One region of the Clostridium boliviensis genome, then DNA from elsewhere that is predicted to be linked to it. Evidence: riboswitches for the same ligand, from Rfam matches in the RefSeq annotation. Region 1 holds a riboswitch; each other region holds the start of a gene.
The links. Region 1 has a riboswitch for thiamine pyrophosphate ahead of thiC (phosphomethylpyrimidine synthase ThiC). Riboswitches for the same ligand answer to the same signal wherever they lie in the genome.
Positions count from the first base shown of each region.

Region 2: another riboswitch for thiamine pyrophosphate. It lies ahead of thiT (energy-coupled thiamine transporter ThiT); the one in region 1 lies ahead of thiC (phosphomethylpyrimidine synthase ThiC).
Region 3: another riboswitch for thiamine pyrophosphate. It lies ahead of thiS (sulfur carrier protein ThiS); the one in region 1 lies ahead of thiC (phosphomethylpyrimidine synthase ThiC).

Region 1 covers NZ_JAWONS010000179.1:97,196-104,948, forward strand. The annotation lists gene trpD (anthranilate phosphoribosyltransferase) at 1-641, shown strand, start outside; gene trpC (indole-3-glycerol phosphate synthase TrpC) at 638-1,444, shown strand; gene RZO55_RS11520 (phosphoribosylanthranilate isomerase) at 1,431-2,114, shown strand; gene trpB (tryptophan synthase subunit beta) at 2,060-3,244, shown strand; gene trpA (tryptophan synthase subunit alpha) at 3,237-4,010, shown strand; TPP riboswitch at 4,048-4,156, shown strand; gene thiC (phosphomethylpyrimidine synthase ThiC) at 4,242-5,549, shown strand; gene thiW (energy coupling factor transporter S component ThiW) at 5,575-6,129, shown strand; gene RZO55_RS11545 (glycoside hydrolase family 2 TIM barrel-domain containing protein) at 6,313-7,753, opposite strand, start outside.
Region 2 covers NZ_JAWONS010000103.1:54,093-61,845, reverse strand. The annotation lists gene hypF (carbamoyltransferase HypF) at 1-175, shown strand, start outside; gene RZO55_RS06340 (HypC/HybG/HupF family hydrogenase formation chaperone) at 198-434, shown strand; gene hypD (hydrogenase formation protein HypD) at 412-1,482, shown strand; gene hypE (hydrogenase expression/formation protein HypE) at 1,472-2,449, shown strand; gene eam (glutamate 2,3-aminomutase) at 2,581-3,837, shown strand; gene thiT (energy-coupled thiamine transporter ThiT) at 3,909-4,580, opposite strand; TPP riboswitch at 4,613-4,711, opposite strand; gene RZO55_RS06315 (DMT family transporter) at 4,868-5,293, shown strand; gene RZO55_RS06310 (helix-hairpin-helix domain-containing protein) at 5,395-6,030, shown strand; gene RZO55_RS06305 (response regulator transcription factor) at 6,051-6,749, shown strand; gene RZO55_RS06300 (DUF6320 domain-containing protein) at 6,822-7,753, shown strand, end outside.
Region 3 covers NZ_JAWONS010000278.1:34,046-41,798, forward strand. The annotation lists gene RZO55_RS18305 (hypothetical protein) at 147-1,004, opposite strand; gene RZO55_RS18310 (hypothetical protein) at 1,926-2,519, opposite strand; gene RZO55_RS18315 (protein kinase family protein) at 2,610-3,329, opposite strand; TPP riboswitch at 3,722-3,841, shown strand; gene thiS (sulfur carrier protein ThiS) at 3,898-4,092, shown strand; gene thiF (thiamine biosynthesis protein ThiF) at 4,094-4,735, shown strand; gene RZO55_RS18330 (thiazole synthase) at 4,759-5,532, shown strand; gene thiH (2-iminoacetate synthase ThiH) at 5,546-6,799, shown strand; gene RZO55_RS18340 (thiamine phosphate synthase) at 6,792-7,400, shown strand; gene RZO55_RS18345 (Gfo/Idh/MocA family protein) at 7,441-7,753, opposite strand, start outside.

The DNA of each region.
Region 1 (7,753 bases):
GAGTTAACTTAAACCTTACCGCAGAGCAGTCTGGCAAGGTTTTAAAAGAAACCGGAATGTGCTTTCTCTTTGCACAGGTCCATCATTCTTCCATGAAGTACGCAGGTCCTGTCAGAAAAGAGCTGGGAGTAAGAACCATATTTAACATACTTGGCCCTTTATCAAACCCGGCAGGTGCCACCATGCAGCTGTTAGGTGTCTACGATAAAAAGCTGGTGGAACCCCTCGCCCAGGTTTTAAGCAACTTAGGAGTGAAGCGGGGGCTTGTTGTCTGCGGATCAGACGGACTGGACGAAGCAACCGTAACGGGCCCTACCCATGTCTGTGAAATCCGTTTCGGGGAACTGATTCCATATGAAATTACTCCGGAACAGTTTTCCTTAAGCCGCAGCAGCCTTTCCGACTTACTGGGCGGAACTCCTGCAGATAACGCCAAAATTACAAAGGAGATTTTAGACGGAACACTTCGCGGTCCAAAACGGGATATTGTGGTTTTAAATTCCGCCCTCAGTCTTTATCTTGGCACTGACAACTGCACTATATCTGACTGCATTCAGACTGCTTCTGACTTAATTGATTCCGGAAAGGCAGCTGCAAAACTGGAAGAATTTGTAAGTGCAGTGAATGAGGTGGCTTTATGATCCTTGACACTCTGGCCGCAGCCTCTAAAAAACGGGCGGAGGAGGCGAAAAACGTGATTCCAATCGATAAGATGGAGGAGATGGCATACACTGCTTTTGATGCGGGACAAAGGGAATCTGATTTCTCTTTTGAACGGGCAGTCTCCTCTCCGGGAATCTCCTTTATCTGCGAGGTGAAGCGTGCCTCTCCTTCAAAGGGAATGATCGCACCGGATTTTCCATACAGGGAAATCGCCATGGAGTATGAAGCAGCCGGTGCAGACGCTGTTTCCGTACTGACAGAGCCGGAATATTTCCTGGGAAAAGGGGAATATTTAACCGAAATCAGCCGGTCTGTTTCCCTCCCTCTGTTAAGAAAGGATTTTACCGTAGATCCTTATCAGATCCTGGAAGCAAAGGTACTTTGTGCTTCGGCAGTTCTTCTTATCTGTGCTCTTTTGGATACTGAAAAACTGAAAGAATACATCAAACTCTGTGACAGCCTTGGGCTCAGTGCTCTTGTTGAAGCGCACGATGAGAAAGAAATCCACAGCGCACTTTCTGCAGGAGCGCGACTGATCGGAGTCAATAACCGGAACTTAAAGACATTCGAGGTTGACTTTGAAAATTCTATCCGTTTAAGAAGCCTGGTGCCTGCAGGGACTGCGTTCATTGCAGAAAGCGGAATACAGACCCCGGATGATGTAAAGCGGCTGTATCAGGCCGGTGTAAACGGAGTCCTGATCGGAGAAAGCCTGATGCGCTCTCCTGACAAGAAAAAGATTCTTTTGGAAATGAGGAAGGCTGCCAATGATAAATTTTGAAAAGAAAATCAAGATCTGCGGCCTCACCAGAAAAGAAGATGTGCTGGCTGTCAACTGCTATAAGCCGGATTACGCAGGGTTTGTTTTTGCTCCGGGAAAGCGGCAGCTTAATTTCAGACAGGCGGAACTTTTAAGAAATGAGCTTCTCCCTGCAATACCCGCCGTGGGAGTCTTCGTAAACAGCCCTGCAGACGAAATCATTTCCCTTGTGAAAAGTAACGTAATCCAGATGATTCAGCTTCACGGTGAGGAAAGTGAGGCGGATATATGGGAACTGAAAAACAGATTAGACCAACCGGTCCCCATTATAAAAGCAATCCGCGTCAAGTCCTCGGCGGAAATATCAGAAGCGGAAAAGCTTTCTGCAGACTATCTTCTTCTGGACTCTTATGTCAAAGGAATGAAAGGCGGCAGCGGAACATCTTTTGACTGGTCCATGATTCCGATGATTAATAAACCCTGGTTTCTTGCTGGTGGAATCGGCATGGAAAATATAGAGGAAGCGCTTAAAACGAAAGCATTCTGCCTGGATGTCAGCAGTCTGGCTGAAACAAACGGCAGAAAAGACCCGGAAAAAATAAAAAAAATCATACAAACAGTAAGGAGTGGAAAATTATGTCAAAAGGAAGATTTGGACAGCACGGCGGACAATTTATCCCCGAAACGCTGATGAATGCAGTGACGGAACTGGAGAAGGCTTACAATGCCTGCATGCAGGATGAAGAATTTCTGGCTGAATTAAAGGCACTGCATGAAACCTATACCGGAAGACCATCTCTGCTTTACTATGCAGAGAAAATGACAGAGGATCTGGGCGGTGCAAAGATTTATTTAAAACGGGAAGATTTAAACCACACCGGATCTCATAAAATCAACAATGCACTTGGCCAGGTTCTCCTGGCAAAGAAAATGGGAAAAACCCGTGTCATCGCAGAAACCGGTGCCGGTCAGCACGGAGTAGCTACTGCAACTGCTGCAGCCTTAATGGGAATGGAATGTGAAATTTACATGGGAAAAGAAGATACGGACCGCCAGGCACTCAATGTATTCCGTATGGAGCTTCTGGGAGCAAGGGTTCATCCAGTTACCAGCGGAACACAGACCTTAAAAGATGCGGTAAATGAGACGCTTCGGGAATGGACCAACCGGGTGGAGGACACCCACTACGTCCTAGGTTCTGTTATGGGACCTCACCCATTTCCCACCATTGTGCGGGATTTCCAGAGCATCATCGGAAAGGAAGTCAGGGAGCAGATCTTAAAAGCAGAAGGAAAGCTTCCTGACATGCTGATCGCCTGCGTGGGCGGAGGCAGCAATGCCATGGGACTGTTTTATGATTTTATTGGTGACAGCTCTGTTAAGCTGGTAGGCTGTGAGGCAGCAGGTCACGGAATAGATACTGATAAAAATGCCGCAACCATTTCCACCGGAACCGTAGGAATCTTCCATGGTATGAAATCCTACTTCTGCCAGGATGAATACGGACAGATTGCTCCCGTTTACTCCATTTCAGCTGGGCTTGACTATCCTGGAATCGGACCGGAGCACGCAGCACTGTTTGATACCAAAAGGGCAGATTATGTTCCTGTCACAGACGATGAAGCAGTGGATGCATTTGAATATTTGTCCAGAAAAGAAGGAATCATTCCTGCCATTGAAAGCGCCCATGCGATAGCTTACGCCAGAAAGATTGCACCTTCCATGGGAAAAGACCAGGTTATCGTCATCAACTTATCCGGACGCGGAGACAAGGATGTAGCCGCAATTGCACGTTACAAGGGGGTAGAAATCTATGAGTAGAATCAGTGAAGCATTTAAAAAAGGAAAAGCATTTATCCCATTCATTACAGCTGGTGACCCTGACCTTTCGATTACGGAGCAGCTGGTTCCTGCCATGGCTGAGGCAGGTGCTGATATCATAGAGCTGGGAATTCCTTTTTCTGATCCGGTTGCAGAGGGAATCGTGATCCAGGAAGCAGACCAGCGTGCCCTTGCAGCCGGCACTACCACAGACAAAATCTTTGAAACTGTCACACGAATCCGGCAAAAAACAAATATCCCTTTGGCTTTTATGACTTATATTAATCCAATATTTGTATACGGAAGCGAGCGTTTCATTAAAAATGCGGCAGAATGCGGGATTGATGCTCTTATCGTTCCAGATATGCCATTTGAGGAAAAGGATGAACTATATCCCATCTGTCAAAAGTACGGGATTGATTTAATCTCCCTGATCGCTCCCACTTCAAAGGAACGGATTACAGCCATTGCTTCTAAAGCAGAGGGATTTGTTTACTGCGTCTCTTCCATGGGCGTAACAGGTGTGAGAAAGGAAATTACCTCTGATATCAAAGATATGGTTTCTCTTGTTAAGGATTCAAAAGATATTCCCTGTGCTATCGGCTTTGGTATTTCCACACCGGAACAGGCGAAGGAATTAAGTAAATATGCAGATGGTATAATCGTTGGAAGCGCCATTGTGAAGCTGGCCGCCATGCATGGAAAAGACTGTGTAGAGCCAATCTGCAGCTACATAAGACAAATGAAATCTGCTATCACTGAGTGAATTTTCACTTGACATCCATTTGTACCGGTGCTACACTAGTGCCACAAGAGGGAGCTCGTATGCGGGCTGAGAGGAAGTTATCAAACTTCGACCTTTATAACCTGATTTGGGTAATGCCAACGTAGGGATTTATACAAGACGGATGTATCTATCTGAGCCTGTACCTGTTGGTATGGGCTCTTTTTTTGTCCTGAGCCGTAAATCCCTTCAAATAATGAAGGAGGACTACATATGAATTACACCACACAGATGGATGCTGCAAGAAAGGGCATTCTGACGCGGGAAATGGAAATTACAGCAGAAAAAGAAGGAATCAAACCGGAAGAGCTTATCAGGCTGGTTTCTGAAGGCAAAGCAGTTATTCCTGCCAACAAACACCATACCTGTTTAGAGCCAAATGCCATTGGTTCCATGCTGAAAACAAAAATCAATGTAAATCTTGGAACTTCCAGAGATTTAAATGATATGGATCTGGAACTAAAAAAAGTAGAGGATGCCGTTTCACTGGGCGCTGAATCCATTATGGATTTAAGTTCCTTTGGTGACACAAGAAAGTTCAGAAAAAGGCTGACAGGCGAATGCCCTGCCATGATAGGCACGGTTCCCATTTACGATGCCGTTGTTTATTATCATAAACCCCTTAAGGAAATCACTTCTGAGGAATGGATTCAGATTGTGGAAATGCATGCTCTTGACGGAGTGGACTTCATGACCATTCACGTAGGAATCAACAAGCAGACTGCTCACCGATTTAAAGAAGCAAAACGCCTGACCAACATCGTATCCAGAGGCGGTTCCATCATCTTTGCATGGATGGAGATGACGGGAAATGAAAATCCCTTCTATGAGCATTTTGACCGTATTCTGGAGATCTGCCGGGAGCACGATGTGACGTTAAGCCTTGGAGATGCCTGCCGTCCGGGCTGTATTGCTGATGCCTCAGATATTTCCCAGATTGAAGAACTGGTTACCCTTGGGGAACTGACCCGCAGGGCCTGGGAAAAGGATGTACAGGTGATTATTGAAGGACCAGGACATATGCCCCTTGACCAGATCGCTGCCAATATGAAAATCCAGGAGACAATCTGTAAAGGTGCTCCGTTTTACGTACTGGGGCCCCTGGTTACGGATATTGCACCTGGTTATGATCATATTACAGCTGCCATCGGCGGTGCTATTGCTGCCGCTGCCGGAGCTTCCTTCCTCTGCTACGTGACCCCTGCGGAACATTTAAGGCTTCCCGATGCCGATGATGTGAAGGAAGGCATTATCTCCGCCCGGATTGCTGCTCATGCCGCTGATCTTGCAAAAGGCATTAAAGGTGCAAAGGAATGGGATTACCAGATGAGTGACGCAAGAAAACGGCTGGACTGGGAAGCAATGTTTGCTCTTTCCATTGATCCGGAAAAAGCCAGAAGGTACCGTGAATCTTCAAAACCAGAAAAGGAAGATACCTGTTCCATGTGCGGTAATTTCTGCGCAATGAAAAATATGAACCGGATTTTAGACGGGGAAATTGTCAGCATCTATGATGAATGATATTGAATCAGGAGGAGAAAAAATCATGAATTCAAAGACTAATTTAAATAAGACAGCTGTCACCCACACCCCTTCTATAGTTTACATAAAAAAACTGACTGTTAGTGGAATGCTGGTGGCACTCACCGTTTCACTCTCCGGCTTTTCCATTCCCATTGGAGCTTCGAAATGCTTTCCGATTCAGCACCTGGTAAATGTCCTGGCAGGAGTATTTTTAGGTCCCGCTTACGGTGTTGCCATGGCTTTTGTCTCTTCTCTCATCAGAAACTTATCCGGTACCGGAACGCTTCTTGCTTTCCCCGGAAGTATAGTAGGGGCATACTTAAGTGCGCTTCTGTTTCAAAAGACCGGGAAGCTTCTCTTAGCTTATGTGGGAGAAATTACAGGAACAGGACTGATCGGCGCACTATTAAGCTACCCGGTTGCAATGATGATACTTGGTAAGGATGTTGCTGTGTTCTTCTTTGTGGTCCCTTTTCTGATGAGTACCGTATGCGGAACCGTGTTTGCGGCATTTCTATTAGAAGCACTCCGCAGGCTGGGTCTGCTTACCTATATCCGGCAGCTGATTGGTAAATGAATTGGTTAAAATAAGTTTGTTATTACAGTTCCTGTGCAGGGAATCCTGTTTGATTTATCAGGCGGTATGATCAACGGGGTTTTTGATATCAATGATTTCTGGCTGGAACAAACTGATACGTTCATCCAAAAGAGGAGGTGCATATGCATCTCCCCTTTTTTTACACTTTATTCATAGAGCTATTTAGTTACTTTCTGGTACCAGAGTGAACTCAAATGTAAATTCTTCTTCGTCAAACATATATTCTTTCCGAAGTTCCGGTCCGCAGCTTTCCGATCCGATTCCGTTCTGTCGGTAGTCTACACAGAATTCTGTTAAACCTGAGGGAGTCAGTTCATAATTATGGGCTATCTCCGTCAGCTCCTCCTGTGTATATTCTGATGCATGGAAGGAAAACGCCTTATCTGCTGCAACAGTGACCGAAAGATTATCTCCTGCTATGGTTACAAAGTCACAATCACTGCGGCTTCCGTTTTCCTGGGGCCTTAAATAGTCCTCATGCATCTCTTTTACACTGGAAGAAAACAGACCATGATAGCTGGCATTTTTCTTATCAATATAGTTTTCAACAGGACCAAGTCCGAAATAGGTCACCTGATTCATCTGTTTTGAAAGGAACAGCCTGAGGCCAAACCGGGGAAGTTCCGGAAACTCAGTATCTCTCTTAACATCCAGCCTTCCGCTTATAGTGCCTTCCGCTCCAATGGTCCATAGTGCATCAATCATTAAGATCCGCTGAATGGGGGCTGCTGCCATAGACATCACAGTGGATAGTTGAAGACAGCCTTCTTTTTCCTCCCATTTAGTTTCATACCCTCTGGAAGAAGCACGGTGATAGTGAGCCTCCATCCATTTACTTTTAATATCACTGTCATTATCTGTAGGTGCTCTCCAGATATTAATTTCCATGGGGCGTTCCAATATGGAATGGTTTTCAAAATTCATTTTTTGAAACGTTCCTGTCAGTTTACTATAGGTATAGAAAAAGCTTTTTCCATTAATATAAATATAACGGTCATCTTCGCATACTTCAAAAGCTCCGTCTTTTTCTTTTTTCTCTAAGAGTGCTGCTGCCGTCCGGTTTCTCATATCTTCATTTTTCAGAAGAATTTCATCAAAACCAAGAAGGCTTCCTGCTTCCACAAGAAAGCTGCTTTCCTTCAGATAATAACTAACCTTTAAGTAACATTTACCTGCTGCCGGGACATCAAACTTCAGCGGCAGTCTGCACTCCTGCCCGGGCATAAGCTCTGGCATATCTGCATCTTTCACAACTCCATTCGCCTTTAATTCTCCATCACAGGTCACTTCATAGGTAATAAATCCATATTCTTTAAAATTGGTGAAGTGAAGATAATTATGAAGCGTCAGCTCTTTTTTATCCTGATCAAAGGAAACGACCCGTACCGGGCGATTTACATTCTTAAACTCCATCAGACCCGTATGCGGTCTTCTGTCCGGATATACAAGACCATCCATACAGAAATTGCCGTCATGAGGATACTCCCCATGATCTCCTCCATAAAGATACATAGGCTTTCCGTCAATCGTCCTGCCCTGATAAATTGCGTGGTCACACCATTCCCATACAAAGCCGCCGCAAACCCTGTCGTGCTGTTCAAAC
Region 2 (7,753 bases), on a different contig from region 1:
TGCTTTAAGCGGCGGAGTATTTCAAAATACCTTGCTTATAGAGCAGACATTTACCCTTCTGAAGGAGAGGAACTTTCGTGTATACATAAACCGTCTTGTTCCTCCGGGTGACGGAGGACTGAGCCTTGGACAGACATACTTAGGGAGAGAGTTTTTAAAGACAGGTGATATCTGACCAGAAGAAAGGAGAGAAGTCCATGTGCGTTGCAATACCAGGAAAAGTTTTGGATATAAAGGGAAGTTATGCCAGTGTGAATGTAATGGACAATATGATCGATGTGAATATAAATCTTGTGGATGCCGGGATCGGAGATTATGTCCTAATTCATGCAGGTTGTGCCATAGAAGTGATAAGCGCAGATACAGCCCAGGATATTTTAAGTCTGTTATCAGAACTTCAGGAGGACAGATATGACGATCCAGGAAGTGATTGATGAACTGAAAAACTACGACGGGAAACCGGTAAAAATCATGGAGGTGTGCGGAACTCATACGTCCAGCATATTTAAAAATGGTATCAGGAGTATGATTTCTCCGGACATCCAGCTGATTTCCGGCCCTGGATGTCCGGTTTGTGTTACCTCACCCTCCTATATTGACCGTCTGACTGATTTTTCCTTAAAGAAGGATCATTGTGTTCTGACCTTCGGTGATATGATGAAGGTAAAAGGCAGCAGCATGTCCTTAACAGAAGCAAAGGCAGCAGGAGGTAATGTAAAAATACTTTATTCTCCTTTAATGGCTGCAAAGGAAGCCTGGGAACATAAAAATATCCAATATCTGTTTGCGGCTGTGGGATTTGAAACAACGGCGCCCATCTATGCGCTGATGATTAATGAGATGCAGCAAAAGAAGATCACAAATCTAAAGCTTTTAACTTCAATAAAGACAATTGTCCCTGCCCTCTCCTATATCTGTGAAAAAGAAAAAAACATCGATGCATTTTTAAGTCCTGGTCATGTAAGTGTGACAACAGGAGCTGAAAGTTACCGGGAACTGGCAGAAACATACCAGAAGCCTTTTGTAATTGCAGGTTTTGAAGGAGAGCTGATTCTGGCAGCTGTTTATGAAATTATGCGTCAGTTAAAGTCCGGGCATTTTAAAGTGAAAAATATGTATGCAAAAGTAGTAAGAGAAAAGGGAAATGAAAGAGGCCGTGCCTTGCTGCAGCAGTATTTTGAACAGAGAGATGATTTCTGGCGGGGAATTGGCATTATAAAAAATTCTGCCTTAACTCTGAAAAAGGAATATGAGATCTATGACGGAGGCAGCTGCATGTACGAGGAACAAGAGGAGATGCCCAAAGGCTGTAAATGCACGGATATCATTCTGGGACGGAAGACACCTTTCGAATGTCCTCTGTTTAAAACGGTCTGTACGCCGCTCCATGCAGTGGGTCCCTGTATGGTGTCGTCAGAAGGAGCCTGCGGGATCTGGTATGAGTACAGTGGAAAGGAGTCATACATAAATTATGAAAATTGATATATCTTACGGCAGCGGAGGGAAACAGACCGGTGACCTGATCAATCGTGTATTTTTAAAACATTTTCATAATAAAACGTTAAACAGGCTTGAAGATTCGGCTGTGGTATCTCTTGAAGGTAAGATCGCCTATACAACCGATTCCTTTGTTGTTACTCCTCTTTTTTTTAAGGGTGGAAACATAGGGAAGCTGGCTGTGTGCGGAACCGTCAATGATCTGTCCATGATGGGAGCAGTTCCCAGGTATCTAACTGCAGGTTTTATTATTGAAGAAGGAATGGAACTGGAAACCATTGATGAAATTGCCCATTCCATGGCTTTATCAGCCAAAGAGGCAGGCGTAAAGATTGTTGCAGGAGATACAAAGGTGGTGGAAGGAAACGGAGGTGTTTATATTAACACTTCCGGTATCGGTGAAGTAAAAAAAAGAGGTATCAGCATATCGGGCTGTAAACCAGGGGATGCCGTCATTCTATCAGGAAACCTGGGAGAACATCATGCAGCAATTCTTTCTCACCGAATGGGAATAGAAAATCAGATACCCAGCGATTGTGCGCCCCTGACATCAATCGTTCAAAATTTACTGGACAGCAAAATCCGGGTGCACTGCATGCGCGATGTAACCAGAGGCGGTCTGGCAACAGTTTTAAATGAAGCAGCAGACCAGTCCTCATGCAGAATAGAAATATGGGAGGAGAATCTACCAGTCAGTCAGAAGGTGAAAGGCTTCTGTGGTATTCTGGGGCTGGATCCTCTCTATATGGCAAATGAAGGAAAGATGATTGCTGTTGTTCCCGGTAATCAGGCGCAAAAGGCATTAAAGGCAGTGCAGAACAGCAAATATGGTACCAACGCCAGAATAATTGGAACAATAATGGAAGGAAACGGAGTCATGATGAAAACCAGGCTTAAGGGATTGCGGTCCATTGATCTTCTTTATGGAGAAGGCCTTCCCAGAATCTGTTAAAGTAAGAGGAGTCAGCCAGTTAATAGCTGGCTTCTTTTTTGCTTTTTTACCTGTACAATTCCCATTGACTCACTGACAACTTATTTGTTATAATAAAGTTGCTTCTTTTGGAGCAAAAGGAGAATAAATGTATGGAAAAAGAGAAAAAACGTCAAATTTCGCTGCAACGGGCAGAAGAATTAAAAGGAAGAATTGAAGATTTTCTTGAGGCAAGAAAATCGATTCCTAATGGCATCAGCAAAGATCATGTGCTGAGAGAACGGAAAAACAGAATTCTTCATATTTATTCTGCTACGGAAAAAGACTGGAATGACTACAGATGGCAGCTGAAGAACAGAATTACCGATGTGGAAAGTTTAAGCCGGATTCTTCCGGTCAATGAAAAAGAAAAGCAGCTGATTGAGGAAGTGGGAAGAAAATTCCGATGGGCCATTTCTCCGTATTACTTAAGTCTGGCAGATCCGGATAACAGATTTGATCCCATACGCCTCATGAGTATCCCAAACCATAAGGAGCTGGAAGATTCCTGCATGGATTTAGATCCTATGGCGGAAGAATACACCAACCCTGCCGGCTGTATTACCAGAAGGTATCCGGACCGGCTGATTATCAACGTAACCAATGAATGTGCCATGTACTGCAGACACTGCCAGAGAAGGCGCAATATTGGGGAACAGGATGTTCATCGTTCCCGTGATAAGATTTTAGAATCAATCCAATACATAAAAGAGAATGAGGAGCTCAGAGATGTTTTGATTACAGGGGGAGACGCACTGACCCTGTCTGACGAACAGCTGGAATGGATCATCAGTCAGCTAAAAGAGATACCTCATGTGGATTACATAAGGCTTGGAACCAGAATACCGGTGACGATGCCCCAGCGAATCACGAAAGAGCTCTGTGCCATTCTGAAGAAATATCACCCCATTTATTTAAACACTCATTTCAACCATCCCATGGAAATCACAAACGAATCAAAGGCAGCCTGTGAACGGCTGGCAGATGCCGGAATCGTCCTTGGAAATCAGGCGGTTCTCCTAAATGGTGTTAACAATGATAAATTTGTGATGCGCGTACTCAATCATGAGTTATTGAAATGCAGAGTAAGGCCCTATTATATTTTTCATGCAAAACATGTACAGGGAACCACGCATTTTAATACTTCAATCGAAGATGGAATTGAAATTATGGAATATTTAAGGGGATATACTTCCGGTCTGGCCATACCGACGTTTATCGTCAATGCGCCCAAGGGACAGGGAAAGACTCCTATATTCCCCAATTATATTATTTCCAGAGGTCCTGGTTACATAAAATTCAGAACCTGGGAAGGGAATATAATAAAGTATGAGGATCATGAGACAAAAGATATTCATGAGCTTCTTTGATTTAGAAAAACCGCTGGTCCACAGGCGATTCGCTTATGGATCAGCGGTTTCTACGCTATTTTAAAATTCTTTTAACCATTAACTGCCTGGCGTTTCATCTGGCTGATGGCTTCGATGACCGGTGGCAGATATAATATTACAATAGTTACAACCATCTCAGGCACAATATAGGTGGCGTTATATCCAAAGGTATACAAAAGCGGATTCATGTCTTCCGGTACATAGGAAGCAAAGAATATGTAACCGGAAATAACATGGCAGAGATATCTGCCTAAAACACCCACGATATAACCAGGAATCAGACCATACTTTCTATTATGAAACAATCCTGAAAGTCCCAGGCATCCAAATGCAATGGGATAGTCTAATAGAACCTGAACGGGCGCATAGATGTATGGTCCCATGATAAACTGAAGAATTCCGTATGCCACTCCTGTCATGATTCCGGCCTTAATGCCGTAGATATAGCCGATGAGACAGATGAACAGCATGGAGAACAGTGTGATGGAACCACCGTATGGGAGTGAGGCAAATTTGATGAACGAAGTCACCATAGCCAGGGCCATTGCCCCTGCGCAGGTTACCATCTGCCGGGTTTTCAGCTGTCTGGTAGGCAGAGCTTTGCCTGTGAGCAGATGAAGTCCCAGAAGAATCACCAAAAGTGCGGCAACCATCAGCCCGTATCCGGCTGGTTTTAAAAAATATTCTCCGGATTCCTGAGAATAGGTTAGAAAAAATGACATAAAAAAACCTCCTTCGTATGCACAGGAGGGGATTACTACTACTATTGCTTCCTTCCGCCGGCATTGTCCGGTTCAAGTAGTAAGGGTCAGGTATATACCAATCTCAGCCCAAGGCTCCCCCAGCGTGTCATAATTTTTTCATTTCGGTGTGAGTATAACCCAAATGAAAGTTCTTGTCAAGTTATTTGAAACTGTAAAATAAGTATAAAAAAGTAAATTAAGCACAACCTAGTAAAGTAGTGCATCATAGCATTTTTCTATTAAAATACAGATGCGGAGGTTGTGTTATGACAGGTTTTATCATAGCTCTGATTTCAGGAGCACTCATGAGCATACAGGGGGTATTAAATACGGGAGTTTCCAAGCAGACAAGCATGTGGGTTTCCACTGGCTGGGTTCAGCTGACCGCATTTTTAACATGTCTGGTTTTGTGGTATTTCTCAGGCAGGGACAATATTTCAGCTCTGCTTTCGGTTCATCCCAAATATCTGCTGATCGGGGGGATTATCGGTGCATTTATTACGTATACAGTTGTAAAAAGCATGGGAACCTTAGGACCTGCAAAGGCAGCTCTGATAATCGTGGTATCCCAGATCATTGTTGCCTATGCAGTGGAGGTTTTTGGATTGTTCGGGGTGGAAAAGGTGGGCTTTGAATGGAAAAAACTAATTGGAGCCGTTGTTGCCATCATCGGCATTATAATCTTCAACTAATTTGGAAATAGTGCTTGTATTTACTTATTTCTTTAGGTAGAATAGGTACAAGGGCTGAGGATGGAATCCTTTTTTGCAAAATTTTGTAAAGGGAGGATTCCATGAACTATCATAGGATTAAGATCGCAGTCATAGCTTTGTGCGTATTACTATGCAGCATTTGCTATGGCTTAAACAGAAATCATAAATACCGGGAAGAAAAAGCATTTGTTTCCATTCAGGAGCCGCCTGTTACCTCAGAAGAGGAAACTCCGGCTTCGGATTCCCAGGAATCACCGGAAGTGCCGGAGGTACCGTCACGTATTTGCTATGTACATATATGCGGAGAGGTGGTTTCTCCAGGAGTCTATGAGCTGGAGGAGGGAAGCCGTGTTTTTCAGGCTGTCGCTGAGGCCGGAGGTTTTACGGAGAATGCAGCTGCCGATACGTTAAACATGGCAGAACAGGTCAAAGACGGGATGAAGATTCAGGTGCCGGATCAGGAGGAAGCCAAAAGGCTTCTGGATCAGGGAACATCTGTCTTGGGAAATTTACCGGAAGGCAGTCATAAGGTGAATCTTAACACGGCAGGGAAGGAAGAACTGATGACCTTAAGAGGTGTGGGAGAGGCAAAGGCGGATGACATCATTCGTTACCGGGAAAGCCACAGCGGATTTCAGAAGATTGAAGACATCATGAAGATATCAGGGATTAAGGAGGCAGCCTTTCAGAAGATAAAAGATGATATTACGGTTTAAATAGAAGACAGAGGTGTAAAATGGCAAGTGTTTTAGTAGTAGATGATGAAAAATTAATTGTTAAGGGAATGAGATTCAGTCTGGAGCAGGACGGTATGGAAGTGGACTGTGCCTATGATGGAGAGGAAGCCATCAATCTGGCAAAGCAGAAGGAATACGATGTAGTGCTTTTGGATGTTATGCTTCCCAAATTTGACGGATATGAAGTTTGTCAGGCGATCCGGGAATTTTCTGAGATGCCGATCATTATGCTGACAGCTAAGGGCAATGATATAGATAAGATTCTTGGGCTGGAGTACGGAGCCGATGATTATATTACAAAGCCCTTTAATATTCTGGAGGTAAAAGCCAGAATTAAGGCGATTATGCGCAGAAATGCCAAGAAGGCAAGACGGGACCGGAAGGAAGACAGTCATCTGGTAACAGCCGGCGATTTAAAGCTGGACAGGGATGCCAGACGGGTCTTTATCGCAGACAAGGAGATCAATTTAACAGCTAAGGAATTTGATCTTCTGGAGCTTTTAACCTGTAATCCCAGCAAGGTTTACAGCAGAGAACAGCTGCTTACTTATGTATGGGGGAACAAGGCTATGGATACGGGCGATGTCCGTACGGTAGATGTTCATGTCAGGCGACTGAGGGAGAAGATAGAACCCAGCCCCAGTGATCCCAAATATGTGCATACCAAGTGGGGCGTGGGATATTATTTCCGCGTCTAGTGAAAAAAAGGAGGATTTCTGCCGGGAGACCGGAGAGATCCGCCTTTTCTTAAATTAAGGAGTGCTGACACAATGAAAAAAAGCCCGCAGGGGGAACGATGGAGAAGGCTTGATAATACGGCAAAAATCTTTCCTGTCATAGCCGATGAAAACTTAAGTAATGTGTTCCGCATCAGTGTCCAGCTGAAAAGCGAAGTGGTGCCTGGAACGCTGCAGAGAGCGTTAGAGGAAGTTCTGCCTCAGTTTGAAGGATTTTCCGTGAAACTGAGAAGGGGCTTTTTCTGGTATTATTTTGAACACAACAGCCGGATGCCGGTCATTGAACGGGAGACAACCTATCCCTGTAAATATATAGATCCCCACAGCAATCAGCTTTATTTATTCCGTGTTACCTATTTTGGCAGCCGGATCAATCTGGAGGTATTTCATGCTGTTACAGACGGACTGGGGGCCGTTAATTTCTTAAAGGCACTGGTTTACCGCTACCTTGATCTGGTAAGGGATTCAAGAACCGGTCACATGGCGCCTCAGAAGATTTCTTCCGATGTTTCCATGAATGTGGAGGACAGCTATGTCCGCCACTATAAGAAGATTAAAAAGCAGAAATACAGTTCCACAAAAGCCTATCATGTGACTGGGGAATTTCTTCCTCTTGATGAGGAGAATATTCTTCATGGCTATATCGGGCTGAAAGAGATTAAGGCAGTGAGTAAGCGTTACGGTGTCAGTATCACTCGTTTTTTAACAGCTGCCCTGATCTGGTCTATTTATCAGGAATATTTGAAAAAACAGCCGTCTGAAGAGTCCATCGGTATCAGCATTCCTATTAATCTAAGGAATTTTTTCGGTTCCGAGACAATGGCTAATTTTTTTGCAGTAACACTCGTAGAATTTTTTTCTTCAGGAGAGAATCATACCTTTGAGGATATCTTAAAGGCGGTCAGCACCCAGATGGATGAAAAAATCACAAAAGAGAAGATGGAGGAAACAATTTCCTATAATGT
Region 3 (7,753 bases), on a different contig from region 1:
AATAATTCTCTTGATATCCCACAATTAATGCTAAAATATCATAAGTTGCAGTAAATCTACAGATAAAAAAAGAAGAATAAATAAGGATATCCCTATTTATTCTTCTTTTTTTATTTGATATTATTGTTCTACTTCAAATTAAGACATTAGTTATTAATAGCAAAAATACGTAATCCTTCTTTATCGTTAATATAGTTTATCCATATCTTTCCATTTGCAAGCATAATTCCTGTAGGGTTGCTATCTAAATATTTTGTATATGCTTTTGATAGTACATGTTTAAAATCAGAGTTTATTATATCATCATATTTTTTTTCGAATTCCTCGGCACTATTAATAATTGTTTTTTTCTCATTTATTTTTATATTAATGGGGTAATCAATAAGCTCTGCAAAATCTTGCTTATTATTTTCAATAATATATTCTTTGATTTTTTTTGCAAATTTTTCTATATCCTCTGTATTAGTGCCAGGTATCGAATAGCGCGTTTCATATGTATTGCCTATTGCATGCGTATACACAAGGGAAAAATGGGATTTCTCAACATTTGTAAAGTTTCCATCCAATAATTCACCTTCCTTTGTATCAGGTTTAATTGTACCGCTAAAAATTATATTATTATTTTCATTGTGCAAAATAAAAGAAGCATTATCTAATTGTATTTTTCCTTGCAATTTTATTTCGCCATCATCGTCATTTTGTGTAATATAGGAAGCGGATAGTTGTTCACCATCTCTATAAATAGCCATACATATATTTTGATTCCCAATATTACCTTCAAAAACGTTATTTATATTATTTTCTATAACTAATTCTACTTTTTCAATATCTAAATTATTTGTATCAGAATCTATAGCTATCTGATTCTTTGTTTCTATATTATTATTAGAAGAGACGTATTCATTTGTATTTGTTGTAACATATGTTAAGTCCCTTCTCTGGCAGCCTGAAATTATAATACAACAAATAAAAATATAACTAAAAACAGCACTTTTCTTATACATTATAAAATCTCCTTTAAATAAATTAAGATAATTAGGACGACTCTATCACATCGTAATGTTATAGCAGGGGTGCCAATTTTTCAGTTCACCGCCCCGATTGCTATTTTCCTCTTATTAATCTTTTAATAAATGCTAATCTGCTTAACCGTAAAATATACATTAAACTTAGGCTAGCATGACCACTAACTCTAATAATACCATTTCATAACATCTATACTTGTATGGTTGGTGTTGGTTTGATTCCACGTATTATTTATAAGTTCCACACTTTTACTTGAAGCTATAATGTGTGCGACCTTTTACCCTATCTGTTTTCACAGACTTCATTGAATCAGGATTAACTAAATTATACCATAAAATTTAGTTTCACTCACCTCCTCATCAAAAAAGCCTAATAATACATAACAAAAAGTGTCCTTTTTTTCATAATCATAGCATTCCTTATTTCGTTATATCTTGTAGTTATAAACCGTCTTCTATTATATAAACGTTTTAAATCTATAACTAGTAACACTTTTTTGTTTTATTAAATCAAATTATATTAAAATGCTTGCATTTGTATCATAGAAGTACTTTTAGCAATGTGATTCCTCCTCCTTTGCTGCCTTGCTTTATGGAGCAGTTTTGTTATTTACGTTCTACTCTCCTCCTATTGTCATGTATGCCTGAAAGGTATCTGATTAAGTGACAAGGAGCATGGGGAGAATAGTGGAATACTCCCCATGCTCCATATATTTCATTAAGGGCTGTTCCAGTCGATCACAGCAGTCAGATACAGGAACCCATACAGGTAATACCACCGTATTAATTCCTGTCGTATTAACATTTATTGTGATTTACATAACAAAGGAATTATGAGATTCGCTCTTCTCTCTTGTAATTGACTTCATACTCTTCAATGTACTTTTTTTATTAAGTATTCTAGTTAAAATGAAAATCAAAGGAGTTTTGAGCCTGAATAAATATATCTCGCATAAAAAGTTCATAATTTTCTCTTTGTGAATGTCTATTTCCTCTATATATTTTTTTTGAAGTTACAATATCATTTAACATATGTGCATCAAGATAACTAATATTGCAGAATTCATCATTTTCATATAAGTATTTTAAAGTTTTACCAATATTTAAAAGATCCTCATAATGCTTTCCACATGAAAAACCTTCAATCATTGAATCGTCGAAAAAGGCTGCGTAGAAAAAAAGCGATTTAGCAAGCCAGCCTTTTTCCGCCATACTGTCGTTTGTACTATTTGATAAAACAAAATTCAAATAATCTGTAAATTCTATAAACGATCCTGTAGTTGTTTTTATACCTACAATTGGGTACCACAAACCTTTGATCTTACCATTATTAGTACCTGATGAACTGTAATAAGCTAATGTTACTCGTTCTGCCCCATCATAATATAAGATATTTACATCAATTAAACCAATCATTCTGAAATGTTTAACAGAGTATACATTAGCACAAAAACTTTTCTTATGAACTTCTAAAATACGTGGTGAAATGTTCACAATGATTCTCTCCTGTTTTGAATAATTCATTACTTACGATATGAACCATACAGTTAAGAAATGTTTTCTTGACCATATGGTTCATTATCATTAAAGACTTTCATTTTTAATTTCTTGAAGATCATTTTCTATTTGTTGCAAATTAGTATAACTATCTTCAATTCCCATAAGTTTTTTTAAAAACAATTTTTCATGTTCGTTTATATCAAGTTCTTCGTACCAGGCCTTCTCTTCCAGCCCTAAGTCTTGATAACACGATGTATAATATAAATGAATCAAAAAATCTCCAAAGTACCAATAATCCGTTTGTTGAGTATATTTTTTATTGTCTATATATCTAGCTAATCCAAAATCAATTAAAACAATATCTCGATTTCCCCTTAAGATAACATTGGGTGGTCTAATATCTCTATGAACAATATTCTGTTGATGCAATATTGCTATTATCTCTAGTAACTGAGTGGCGATTTTGTATATTTGAACTTTATTAAATACATATTCATCATTAAATAATAAATCTTCAAAAACTTTCCCTGAAATATATTCTAATACATATGCTTGTATATCCTCGTCTTCCAATTTTTCAATAAAGGCGGGAAACTTAGGATTATTTATACTTTTTAATATTTCTTGTTCGTAATACAGTTTCTTTTTAGATGTTTTTAACGTGTCTTTTTTTAATTGTTTTATAATGCATTTTTTAAAATTGCTATTTTCTGCTAAATAAACAATTCCATATCGCCCTTCGCCTATCTTATTTAAAATAGTATAGCCGTTTAGTGTTTCACCAGGTTGATAATATTTGTCCATACTATTAATACTTTATCTTTTCATTTAAAAATACTATCTACTATAACTATAAGAACGACTAGATGATCTGCTTGATGCACTAGAACGGCTAGTTCTTCTATAGTAAACATGGCCTTTATTTGATTTGAATTTTTTGTTTTTCATAATACCCCTCCTTTTATTTGAATTTGTATTCAAATAATTTATCTAATTTTCTTAATCGTACTGATATGGATTAGCTATACATTATATTATGAATTGCTTATTATTTTGTTACATTCTGCGCGCTCTCTATTTGGTTGTCCCGGGGAAGCGACTTTGCGAAGGAAATCGATTGATGGCTTATCGATTTATTCAGGAATATCATGTTATTTGTCTTGCATAATCACACGTATAGTAGTATTATTAATAATAATTTAATACAGGGGAGCTTGCGGGTGTTTTTACCCAAACAGGCTGAGAGGAAAGTGTGACTTTCGACCCATTAACCTGATTTGGATAATGCCAACGTAGGGACGACTGAATTTATTAATATTATGGGAAGTTGCCAATCAGGCAGCTTCCTATTTTTTTAAGGAGGATTAAAATCATGATAAAAATCAGTGGCATTTTTCATGAAGCAGCAGGAAAAACACTGGCAGAATATCTGGCAGGCACCAGCTACAATCCCAAGCGGATTGCAGTTGAATGGAACGGAGTAATCGTCACAAAAGAACAGTATGAGAAAACAGTACTTCAAAATGGTGATGTTGTTGAGGTAGTCAGTTTTGTAGGAGGTGGTTGATATGAACATCATTCCTACACTGGAGGAAATGAGGAGTGCTCTTGACAATCGAAACGGAAAATCTTTGCAGGATAAGTTTGCAAACTCCACTGTCGCTATCTGCGGGCTTGGAGGTCTTGGATCAAATATTGCTGTTGCCCTTGCCCGTGCAGGTGTGGGCAGGCTGATTCTGATTGATTTTGATAAAGTGGAGGTTTCTAATCTCCACCGCCAGCAGTATAAGGCTTCCCAAACCGGATGCTTTAAAACAGAGGCTCTTGCTGCAAACTTAAAGGAAATCGCACCATATTTAACAGTCATCACACATACCAGGCAAATCGATGAGAATAACTTTAATGAACTGCTATGCAATGCGGATATCATTTGTGAGGCCTTCGATGGGGCTGAGGCTAAAGCTATGCTGGTAAACAGTGTGCTGGAAAAGATGCCTGAAAGGTATCTGATCGCCGCTTCCGGAATGGCAGGAATTGATTCTGCTAACGTTGTAAGAACCAGAAGGATTACAGATCATTTCTATCTCTGTGGAGATGAAGTCAGTGATGTAGAGGATAATATTGGACTTATGTCCTCACGAGTCATGTTGTGCGCCGCACATCAGGCACATATGGCGCTCCGCATTCTTGCGGAAAAATATGAAGCCTGAATTACAGAAAGAAGGTAGACATTATGCAATCAAACGACAAACTGATCATTGGCGGTCAGGAATTCAGCTCCCGTTTCATTCTGGGCTCCGGAAAGTATTCCCAGAGTCTGATTCAAGCGGCGGTAAAGGATGCCGGTGCAGAAATCATCACCCTGGCCGTTCGCAGAGCCAATACGAAAGAACAGGAAAATATACTGGATTACATTCCAAAAGGGGTCACACTGCTTCCCAATACTTCCGGTGCAAGAGATGCCGGGGAAGCGGTGCGTATCGCCAGACTTGCAAGAGATTTAGGGTGCGGTAGCTTTGTAAAGATTGAAATTATGCGGGACTCCAAATATCTCCTGCCCGATAATCAGGAAACCATCAAAGCCACTGAAATTCTTGCAAACGAAGGATTTGTGGTCCTGCCTTATATGTATCCAGATTTGAATACAGCTCGAGATCTTGTGAGTGCCGGTGCTGCTTCTATTATGCCGCTGGCTTCTCCCATCGGATCCAACAAGGGACTCGCTACACGGGAGTTTATTCAGATCTTAATAGATGAGATCGATCTTCCAATCATTGTTGATGCCGGCATTGGCCGGCCTTCCCAGGCTTGTGAGGCAATGGAAATGGGCGCCGCGGCAATTATGGCAAATACTGCTCTTGCCACAGCTGGGAACCTGCCTCTGATGGCATCCGCATTTCGTCAGGCAATTGAAGCTGGAAGAAAGGCATATCTTTCTGGTCTAGGCAGAGTTCTAGTTCGGGGGGCAGCTGCCTCCGACCCTCTGACCGGTTTCCTGCATAATTAGGGGGGTGCATTGTATGGAAAATAAATTTTTATTTGATTCTGAGAATTTACCAGAATCCGTTCTTGATAAAAAACATCTGCTGGAAACGGATCCGTCATGCCGCAAAAATCACATGGAGTATCTGCCTGGAATGGAACAGATTCAATCCGGTATCTGCGATAAGGTTATATCAGAGATGAATTCCTATGACTACTCCCAATATACTGAAAAAGATGTTATGTCAGCATTGGATCATGATATTTGTTCTCTGGAAGATTTCAAAGCTCTGTTATCGCCTGTTGCAGAGCCCTTTCTTGAGCAGCTGGCCAACAAAGCGAGGCTGGAAACCAGCAGGCACTTTGGCAATACAGTTTATCTTTTTACTCCGCTGTATATCGCAAACTATTGTGAAAACTACTGTGTGTACTGCGGATTTAACTGTTATAATCATATCAGGCGTATGAAGCTGAGCATGGAGCAGATTGAACATGAAATGAAGATTATTGCAGACAGCGGTATGGAGGAAATTCTGATACTTACAGGAGAAAGCCGTACCCAGAGTGATGTGGCTTATATAGGTGAAGCGTGTAAGCTGGCCCGGAGAATTTTCCGCATGGTAGGGCTGGAAATATATCCGGTAAATACAGATGAGTATCGGTATCTTCACCAATGCGGAGCAGACTATGTAACGGTGTTTCAGGAAACTTATGATTCAGATAAATACGAAACCATACATTTATATGGGCACAAGCGGGTGTGGCCCTATCGTTTTGATGCCCAGGAACGAGCTCTCAGAGGCGGTATGCGTGGCGTTGGATTTTCTGCATTGCTGGGCCTTTCCGATTTTCGGACGGATGCACTTGCCAGTGCACTTCACGTGTATTATTTACAAAGAAAATACCCGCATGCAGAAATGTCCCTCTCCTGCCCCAGACTTCGCCCCATCATTAATAATGATAAAATAAATCCTATGGATGTGGGTGAAAAACAGCTTTGTCAGGTCATCTGTGCTTACCGCATTTTTCTGCCGTTTGTGGGAATTACTGTTTCTTCCCGTGAGAGTGAGGCTTTCCGCAATGGTATTGTAAAAATTGCAGCCACGAAAGTTTCTGCAGGAGTTTCAACGGGAATTGGCGACCATGAAAGCAAATACAGGGGAAAGGAGTCAGACGGACCACAAGGCGATGAGCAGTTTGAAATCAATGACAATCGCAGCTTCCAAAAAATGTATGAACACATTTCTAAAGAAGGCCTGCAGCCCGTTTTGAATGATTATCTTTATGTTTAATATATATTGTGTTACCAGCCGGATTTTGTGTGAAGAAGATTTTCTGCATCGAATAGAAAAAATTGCTATCAGCCATCCTGCCGGTATCATCCTCCGGGAAAAGGACTTATCAGAGCTACAATACGGACAGCTTGCAAAACAGGTCGTTAAAATTTGTACTAAGCACCAGATTCCATGCGTGCTTCATAGCTTTGTTGATACTGCCATAGAGCTAAATGCTAAGGCGATACACCTTCCGCTCCCGAAAATGCGGGAAATGTCCGATGTACAGAGAAGACATTTTAAAATAATTGGTGTATCCTGTCATTCGACAGAGGAGGCCAGAGAAGCTGAAAGACTTGGGTGTACCTATATTATCGCCGGGCATATTTTTGCAACTGGCTGCAAGAAGGGATTACCTGGGCGGGGTATCCGCTTCCTGGAAGGTATTTGTAAGAGTGTATCTGTACCAGTTTACGCCATCGGAGGGATAGAATGTAATAATGCCCGTTCTGTCTGTAAAGCAGGAGCCAAAGGAGCCTGTATTATGAGTGGGTTTATGACATGTAATGATTTAAAGTCGTTTATGATGAGCTTTGAAGAGGTGGATGATTCAATTTGATATCATGTATTTTTTGCATATCATTCATTATATTATTTATCTAATTCCATGGTTGAACTTCTGTTTTTACAGCTACATACGGCTGTTTTAAAGCCTCCTGCATCAATAAGAAAAAGTAGTTATCCTGACAGCCCTCGGCAAAGGAATAAAAGCTGTTACCAGTCAGAAGATATTCTTTCATTCCAAGGAGACAGCGTGACATTGCAACTTCATCATCCGTAAGCCGTTCCCTTGCAAAAGGATTCCTATAGAGGCATTCACCACCAAGATTAATGGAATAGGTGGACAATGTATTAATGTCCTGGGTAACCTGAAATGTTTGGACTAACGGCTGGTTATCTTTGGTCAAGCTG